Linked DNA regions of Labrenzia sp. PHM005. The protein of the gene in region 1 binds, or shares a complex with, the protein of each later gene. Links are inferred from orthologs where the notes say so. Each region holds a gene or a part of one and is shown in the gene's direction. Other genes may lie near its edges.

Region 1 (3,673 bases):
AGGCCGATAAGCCAAGTTCATGATCAAGGCATTCATTTCCGGTTGCGCCGGATCCGTCTTAACGGACGACGAACGGGCGTTTTTCAAGGATACCAATCCCTGGGGATTGATCCTGTTTGCCCGTAATATTGAAACCCCCGAGCAGGTTTCCGGCCTGACGGAGAGTTTTCGTCAGGCCGTTGGGCGGCAGGATGCGCCGGTTCTGGTCGATCAAGAAGGCGGCCGGGTTCAACGTTTGCGGCCGCCGCATTGGCGCAAATATCCCGCGCCGAAACTGTTCGGCGATATTTATAACCAAGATCCAGCAGCCGGACAGCGGGCTGCCTTTCTCGGAGCGCAACTGATTGCTGCTGATTTGAGTGCGGTTGGAATTACGGTGGATTGTTTGCCGTGTTTGGATGTCCGTTTCACGGAAACCGTTGATGCCATTGGGGATCGCGCGATGTCGGAAGACCCCGAAACGGTTGCGCTGCTCGGCCGCGACATGGTCAATGGCGCGTTGGCAGGCGGTGTTTTGCCGGTAATCAAGCATATTCCTGGACACGGCCGGGCCATGGTCGACAGTCATTTGGAACTGCCGCGGGTCCTAGACGACAAAAAAACGCTGGAAACTGTGGATTTTCAACCTTTCAAGGCCCTGCGGGATGTGTCCTTGGGCATGACTGCGCACCTTCTTTATGAGAGCATTGATCCCGATAATCCGGGAACTCAAAGCCGGACAGTGATTGAAGAAATCATCCGCAAGGAAATCGGCTTTGATGGGTGTTTGATGAGCGATGATATCTCGATGAAGGCCCTTGGCGGCACCGTTGGGGACAGGTCCCGTAAGATCTGGGATGCCGGGTGTGACGTGGTGTTGCATTGCAATGGTGAGATGGATGAGATGCGGGTTGTCGCTGATGCTGCACCGGATCTGGCGGGACGATCGTTGGAACGGTGTGAGCAGGCGATGGCTGGTTTGAAACCCATCGATCCGGACTTTGATAACGTTGCAGCTTGGCAAGAGTTCCAGTCCTTAACCGGCTGGGCAGGGGTGTAACCGGAAGTTTGATGGCGGAACAGGAAACACAACCGGTCCCAGTGCAGGAGCAGTCCTATGATCTGCTGAGCGCTGTGCATTCGGCAGAGGAACGGGCAACCTCCGATCCGCAACTGGTTGTGGATGTAGACGGGTTCGAAGGTCCGCTCGACCTCCTGCTTGGACTGGCCCGGACCCAGAAGGTGGATCTCGCCAAAATTTCTATTCTGGCTCTTGTTGAGCAGTATCTGGATTTCGTCGCGGAAGCGCGCCGCATGCGTTTAGAGCTTGCTGCCGACTATCTGGTGATGGCCGCCTGGCTTGCCTATCTGAAATCACGGCTACTGCTGCCGGAACAAAAAGATGAAGACGAACCAACGGGGGAGGAACTCGCTGCTGCACTTGCCTTCCGCCTGCGACGTCTGGAAGCCATGCGCGAAGTCTCAGAAAAACTTCTGGCACGCAGCCGGGCCGGACGGGATGTGTTTTTCCGGGGTGAGCCGGAAACCATGTCCGTTGAACATAAAAGCATTTGGGACGCGTCGATCTATGATCTTTTGTCGGCCTATGCGACCCAGCGTCAGCGCCAATCGGTCACGTCTGTCCGCGTGTTAAGGCGGACAGTTTGGTCGCTGCAGGAAGCGCGTGAATTGCTGACGAAACTTGTTGGCCGGGTGAGCGAATGGGCGCCCTTGAACGCCTATCTGCGCGATTATCTTTACGACAATAAAGATTGGGCGACGATTGTTGCCAGCAGTTTCTCCGCCAGCCTGGAAATGGTGCGTGAAGGACAAGTCGAAATCCGTCAGGGCGAACCGTTTTCTCCGGTCTATATCCGCGCCATAGAACAGGAGCCGGAAGAAGATGTCTGAACCGGACCAGCTGGATCTGGAAGATGGCCCAGAAGGCACCGAAGCTCCCAAAAGTGTGGATGACCTGTCTGGCCTCCGGATGGTCGAAGCCTTGTTATTTGCTTCCTCCGAGCCGCTGTCTCTGGAAGAGCTGACCTTGCGCTTGCCCGAAGGCACTGATGTGGTCGGGCTTTTAGAAGAGCTGCAGACCCTATATGCCCCCCGCGGAGTCAATGTCATCAGGGTAGCCGGGAAATGGTGTTTCCGGACAGCCGAAGACTTAAGTTTCCTCATGCACCGCAATGTGGAAGAGCAGCGCAAACTGTCGCGCGCGGCTCTTGAGACACTCGCGATCATCGCCTATCACCAGCCGGTTACACGGGCGGAGATCGAAGAGATCCGCGGGGTTTCCACCTCAAAGGGCACGCTGGATGTTCTGCTGGAAACCACCTGGATCCGCATGCGCGGACGCCGGCGGACACCGGGGCGGCCGGTCACCTATGGTACGACGGAACATTTTCTAATTCACTTCGGATTGGAAAATGTCAAAGACTTGCCGGGCCTTGAGGAGCTAAAAGGGGCAGGGCTGCTCGACAGCGCCATTCCGGCATCCTTTATGGTGCCGACACCCAATGATGATACGGCGCTTGCCGAGGATGAAGATCCTTTGGAAGACGGCACGCTGTTTGATGATGAGACGGACGAGACCGCGCAAACCTGATGTCCAAGAATTTCACTCTCAACGGCAACGGCCATGGATTGAGCTGGGGTGCACCGGGAACGGCGAGCGCGACCATTGCGGCCGGGCTCGTTTATGAAAATGTTTCCCATGATTATGATGGGGTTCCGTCTGTCAAAAACCTGAGCCTGTCGGTTGCACCAGGGGAAATCCTGTGTCTGCTGGGACATTCGGGCTGTGGCAAGACAACGTTGATGCGCATTGCGGCCGGGGTTGAACGCCAAAGCGCAGGCACCGTCCTCATCAATGGCATGCCTGTCGCCGGGCCAGATACGTTCGTTCCGCCGGAAAAGCGCGGCGTTGGCCTGATGTTTCAGGATTATGCGCTGTTTCCGCATATGACGATCCTCGACAATGTCATGTTCGGATTGAAAAAACTCGGCGCAACGGAAAGCAAAGCGGCTGCGATGACAGCCTTGGGCCGTGTAGGTTTGGCTGATTACGCTGGGGATTATCCGCATGCCCTTTCGGGTGGTGAACAGCAACGGGTTGCGCTCGCAAGGGCATTGGTGCCGCGGCCCGGCATACTATTGATGGACGAACCGTTCTCCGGGCTCGACAAGCGGCTGCGCGACAGTGTGCGCGAGGAAACCTTGGCGGTGATCCGGGAAACCCGGGCGACCTGCATCATAGTCACCCATGATCCGGAAGAGGCGATGCGCATGGGCGATAGAATTGCTCTGATGCGCCGGGGCGAGCTGGTTCAACATGGAACAGCTGCTGATCTTTATAATCGGCCAGCAGATCTGTTTGCGGCCCGGTTCTTTTCCGAACTCAATCAGATCGAAGGCAAGGTGACGTCCAGCGGTGTTGAAACCGCCCTTGGTATTTTGCCGTCAAATGGCATGCCTGAAGGGGCCGCAGATGTTTGCATCCGGCCGCAGGGCATTGTTTTGAGCAAGTCTGGTCTGTGCGGCGTAAAGGGCCGCATCCGGTCGAAACGATTCGTCGGGGAAGTAGATTTGCTGACGATTATCGTCGACGGACTGGAGCGTCCGTTGCAGGCGCGGGTGCGCGCCGGCAGCGAATGGACAACCGGTATGGACGTCGCTGTGACGACAGATC
Region 2 (4,843 bases), 1.9 Mb from region 1 along the record:
CAATCCCTGCTCGACTTTTCCAAGCAGATCGGATTTACACAGGAGTCCTTTGAGGAGTGCTTGACAAACCAGGGATTGCTTGACGCAGTTAACGCGGTGAGAGAGCGCGGGGCAAATGAGTTTGGGGTGAACTCAACGCCGACCTTCTTCATCAACGGCGAAAAGCATTCGGGGGCGCTGTCGATTGACGAAATGGGCAAGATCATCGAGGAAAACCTCTGATCCTGCAGCTCAGCTGCAGGCAGCCTGCCTGCGCCTTGAACAAATGACTTATCTATCGGCGTCCGGACCGGAGAGGTGCGGGCGCCGATGAAGTTTTCAAAGCTCCGCATTGCCGGGTTCAAATCCTTTGTCGAGCCGATGGAGTTCATCATCGGCAACGGCCTGACCGGGGTTGTGGGTCCCAACGGCTGTGGCAAATCCAATCTCGTCGAAGCCTTGCGCTGGGTCATGGGCGAGAACTCTTATAAGAACATGCGTGCCTCCGGCATGGATGACGTGATTTTCTCCGGCAGTCTGAACCGCCCGGCCCGCAACACGGCGGAAGTGACGCTGTTTCTGGAGAACAACGACCGGACTGCGCCATCTGCCTTCAATGATGCCGATCTTCTTGAAGTCAGTCGCCGGATCGAGCGCGAGCAGGGGTCGAATTACAAGATCAATGCCAAGGATGTGCGCGCTCGCGATGTCCAGCTGTTGTTCGCCGATGCCTCCACGGGCGCTCGCTCACCGGCCATGGTGCGCCAAGGTCAAATTGGTGAGCTGATTGCGGCCAAGCCGACGTCACGCCGGAAAATCCTGGAAGAAGCCGCCGGTATTTCAGGTCTGCACTCGCGCCGTCATGAAGCGGAAATCCGTTTGCGGGCCGCTGAACAGAACCTTGAGCGGTTGGAAGATGTCCTGGTGCAGATCGACAGCCAGCTCGACAATTTGAAACGCCAATCCCGGCAAGCTTCGCGCTACCGGAACCTTTCGTCCGAAATCCGCGGTGCGGAAGCCTCCATCCTTTATATCCGCTGGACGGAAGCGCGCGATGCCCTGGCGGCTGCGGATAGCCAGTTTTCCGATGCCCAAAAGCAAGTGAACGAGGCGACAGGTCTGCAAGCGGAAAGCGCCCGCATTCAGGCAATTGCCGCGCATAAATTGCCAGAGCTCCGCGAGGATGCGGCCAAGGCTGGCGCAGCCTTGCAGCGGCTGGTGATCGCACGAAACGATCTTGATGCCGAGGAACGGCGCATCAAGGAGCGCCTCCAGGACCTGGAGCGCCGTTTGGTGCAGCTCGCCGAAGATATCCGCCGCGAGCAATCCATGGTCTCGGAAAACGACGAGGTTTTGGAGCGGCTTTCAGAAGAGCGCGCGGAGCTTCTGGAAGAAAACGAGATGGTGCAGGACCGCACCGAAACGGCTCGGGAAAAGGTCACTGAGGCCGAAGACGTGGTGCGGGGCAAGGAAGGCATGTTGTCGGAGTTGACGGCAGCCGAAGCGCGGGCCTCCGCTGAACGCCGTCAGTTGGAGCGGGCGGTTGCCGAAAGCCGTCAGCGCGCAGACCGGCTCGTTTCCCAGGCGCAAGAGGCTCAGCAAGCGCTGGCCGATCTGACAGCGCGTATGAATGCACAGGACGGCGTTGCGGAACACCGTGAGGAGCTGGAGGTCGCGAGCGAGGCCTTGGCCGAGGCGGAAGCCGCGGTGGAAGAAGCCGAAGCTGCGACTGCTGCGGCCCGTGACAAGGAACAGGCGGCCCGAGCACCTTTAAGTGACGCTCGCGCGCTGCTTCAGGGCCTGCAAACCGAAGCCAGAACTTTGGAGCAGGTGCTCAATGTTCATAGCGAAGCGGATCACACGCCGGTCGTTGAGCAGATCTCTGTTGAAACGGGATATGAAACCGCATTGGGCGCGGCGCTGGGCGAAGACCTGGATGCATCGCTCGATGATGCGGCCGCGGTCAAATGGGGCAGTGCCTTGTCCGGGGATACCGATTCCGCTCTTCCTATCGGTGCAAGACCTCTTCTTGAGGTGGTGAGTGCGCCAGAAGAACTGCATCGGCGCTTGTCACAGATTGGTTTGGTGTCTCAGGGCGATGGTCCACGCCTCCGTTCAAACTTGAAGCCCGGCCAACGACTGGTGAGCCGGGAAGGGGACCTATGGCGCTGGGATGGTTTTGTGGTGGCGGCCAATGCGCCAACGCCGGCAGCCCAAAGACTGGCCCAGAAAAACCGCCTGGCGGAACTCGACGATGAAATCGAAACTGCGCGGCAATCGGTAGAAGTGCAGCAACTGGCTTTAGAAGAAGCTGCTGCCCGCGTTCAGCAATCGGTGGAGCTGGAGCAGTCTGCCCGGGGCAAAGTTCGTGACGGCCAGCGTCAGGTAACTGCCACGCGCGAAGCGTTAGCCTCTGCAGAACGCGCTGTTGCTCAGCTCGCTTCGCAAAAAGCGGCCGCCGAAGACAAAGCGCAGCGCTTATCGGAAGAAGCGGCAGAAGCCCGCGAATATATGGAAGAGGCGCAGGAGCAGCTGGAGGCTGCGCCCGATGCCACCAGCTATCAGGGCCAGATTGCTGAACTGCAGGGCGAGGTCGCGACGGCCCGTGCCGCGCTCGCCGAAGCCCGGGCTGTGTCGGAAGGGCTTTCCCGCGAGCAGCAGATGCGCGACCGGCGCCTCGAATCCATTGCCCGTGAATATGACAGCTGGAAAACCCGCGCGGCCAATGCTGCCCAGCAGATCGCGGTCCTGAGCGAACGCCGGGAAGAAGCGGAAGAAGAGCGGGCCGAGCTGATCGAGGCACCGGAAGACATTGAGATCAAGCGCCGGGAGCTTTTTTCCGCCATCGCCAAGGCTGAAGAAGCCAAGAAGGAAAAGGACGATCAGCTAAGCCAGGCCGAGCGGGATCTGTCCGACGTCGACCGGGCAGCCAAATTGGCTATGGAAGGCCTGGCGGGCGCACGCGAGCAAAAAATCCGCGCCGAAGAACGGCTAGAGGCTGCGCGTGAACGCAAACAGACGCTGGAGCGGCGGATTGACGAAGATCTTGAAGTCTCCGTCGCGGCCCTGCCGGAAATCGCCGGACTGAAAGAAGGGGCGCCGCTGCCGGATCCAGATGCCATGGAGAAAAAGCTCGATCGTCTCAAGGCCGAACGCGAACGCCTTGGCGGTGTGAACTTGCGCGCAGAAGAAGAACTGCGCGAGGTAGACGAGCAGAAAACCACGCTGACATCGGAACGTGACGATCTGATAGAGGCAATTCGCCGCTTGCGCACCGGCATCTCGAACCTGAACCGGGAAGCACGTGAACGCCTGCTCGCTTCCTTCGAAGTGGTCAACGGTCACTTCCAGCGTCTGTTCACGCATCTGTTCGGCGGCGGAACGGCAGAATTGCAGCTGGTCGATTCGGATGATCCGCTGGACGCAGGCTTGGAAATCATCGCTCGCCCGCCCGGCAAAAAGCCGCAGACAATGACGCTGCTCTCTGGCGGTGAACAGGCGCTGACGGCTATGTCGTTGATATTTGCGGTCTTTTTGACCAATCCGGCGCCGATCTGCGTGCTAGATGAGGTTGATGCGCCATTGGATGACGCCAATGTGGAGCGCTACTGCGATCTTCTGGATGAAATGTGCCGGAATACCGACACCCGTTTTGTGGTGATCACACACAATCCAATCACCATGGCGCGCATGAACCGGCTGTTTGGCGTGACCATGGCCGAACGCGGTGTTTCTCAGCTCGTTTCGGTGGATTTGGAGACCGCGGAACGATTCCGTGAAAGTGCCTAAACTGTGGTCGATTTCTGCTCCTTCGTAAGTTTCCCGTAAGACTTAGGTCATGGAAAATGCTCAAAAGGCTAATTTATTTATAAAAATCAATAATTTAAATGAAATGTCAGTGTTCTTGACAGGTCAAGGGCCCCCGACTATGGTGCGCGCGGCTTAAGGGGGCGTCCTGAGGCTGGGTCTCACGGCTTGACGGGGGCGGGGAACAACATGAGTGGCTCTTCGCAAAACGGCAATTCTGATGACCTGGATAAGGCAGCCTCCGAGGCGGATCTGTCGGAACGGCGGGACCGTCTGAACCGGATGCTGGATGGCCAGCGCAAAGCTGATGAAGCGGAGCAAAGGGTCAAAAAAAGCGATTCCTCCGGCTATGGTCAGGCAATGAAACTCTCTTCTGAGTTCATTTCCGGGATTGTGGTTGGTGGCGGTTTGGGCTGGTTCGTTGATCAGTGGCTGGGGACGACACCCTTCGGGTTGATTGTTTTCCTGCTCATTGGTTTCGCGGCGGGCGTATTGAACGTTATGAGGGCTGCTGGGCGTATTGCCGAGCCGGAACAACGGGTCAAACGCGATGATGCTGGCGACGGCGGATCAAACTGAGAGATTTGCGCTTTAGTTCCTTAAAGCGCGCCCTTGAAATGTTTTGAGCGAAGAAGGCTGACCGGTGGCGAACGATCCGATCCATCAGTTCCAAATCCAGACCCTGTTCCCGATTGAAGTCGGCGGTATGGATTTCTCATTCACCAACTCTTCGCTGTTTATGGTTTTGACCGTAGCAGCAGCATCTGCCTTCCTGATCTTCACGACCAGCGGCCGCGGCTTGGTGCCGAGCCGGATGCAGTCGATCTCCGAAATGGCTTATGAGTTTGTCGCCGGAATGTTACGAAGTTCGGCGGGAACCGAAGGGATGAAGTTTTTCCCGATGGTATTCTCGCTGTTCATGTTCGTTCTGGTCGCTAACCTTCTCGGCATGTTCCCGTACTTCTTTACGGTGACCAGCCACATCATCGTGACGTTCTGTCTCGCCATGCTTGTGATCGGAACGGTCACGATCTACGGCTTGATGAAGCACGGCATG

Evidence for each region. The genes of interacting proteins can lie anywhere in the genome.
Region 2: the proteins of FJ695_RS17765 (region 1) and smc are in contact, whole or in part, in a crystal structure (PDB 3ZGX), measured with the Bacillus subtilis proteins. The link is inferred for Labrenzia sp. PHM005 from one-to-one orthologs.

The regions. Positions count from the first base shown.
Region 1 is NZ_CP041191.1:3,923,459-3,927,131, forward strand. What follows is about bases 1-2,970. They hold FJ695_RS17765 (ScpA family protein), read left to right. Parts: upstream 1-1,050; coding sequence 1,051-1,890; downstream 1,891-2,970. Other genes in these bases: nagZ (beta-N-acetylhexosaminidase), read left to right, coding at 20-1,039; scpB (SMC-Scp complex subunit ScpB), read left to right, coding at 1,883-2,590; FJ695_RS17775 (ABC transporter ATP-binding protein), read left to right, coding at 2,590-2,970. In the rest of the region: more of FJ695_RS17775, read left to right, coding at 2,971-3,673. UniProt on the Bacillus subtilis protein: Participates in chromosomal partition during cell division. May act via the formation of a condensin-like complex containing Smc and ScpB that pull DNA away from mid-cell into both cell halves.
Region 2 is NZ_CP041191.1:5,803,224-5,808,066, reverse strand. Bases 1-3,968 are described here. They hold smc (chromosome segregation protein SMC), read left to right. Parts: upstream 1-309; coding sequence 310-3,768; downstream 3,769-3,968. Other genes in these bases: FJ695_RS26245 (DsbA family protein), read left to right, coding at 1-222. Also shown: FJ695_RS26235 (AtpZ/AtpI family protein), read left to right, coding at 3,976-4,365; FJ695_RS26230 (F0F1 ATP synthase subunit A), read left to right, coding at 4,430-4,843. UniProt on the Bacillus subtilis protein: Required for chromosome condensation and partitioning.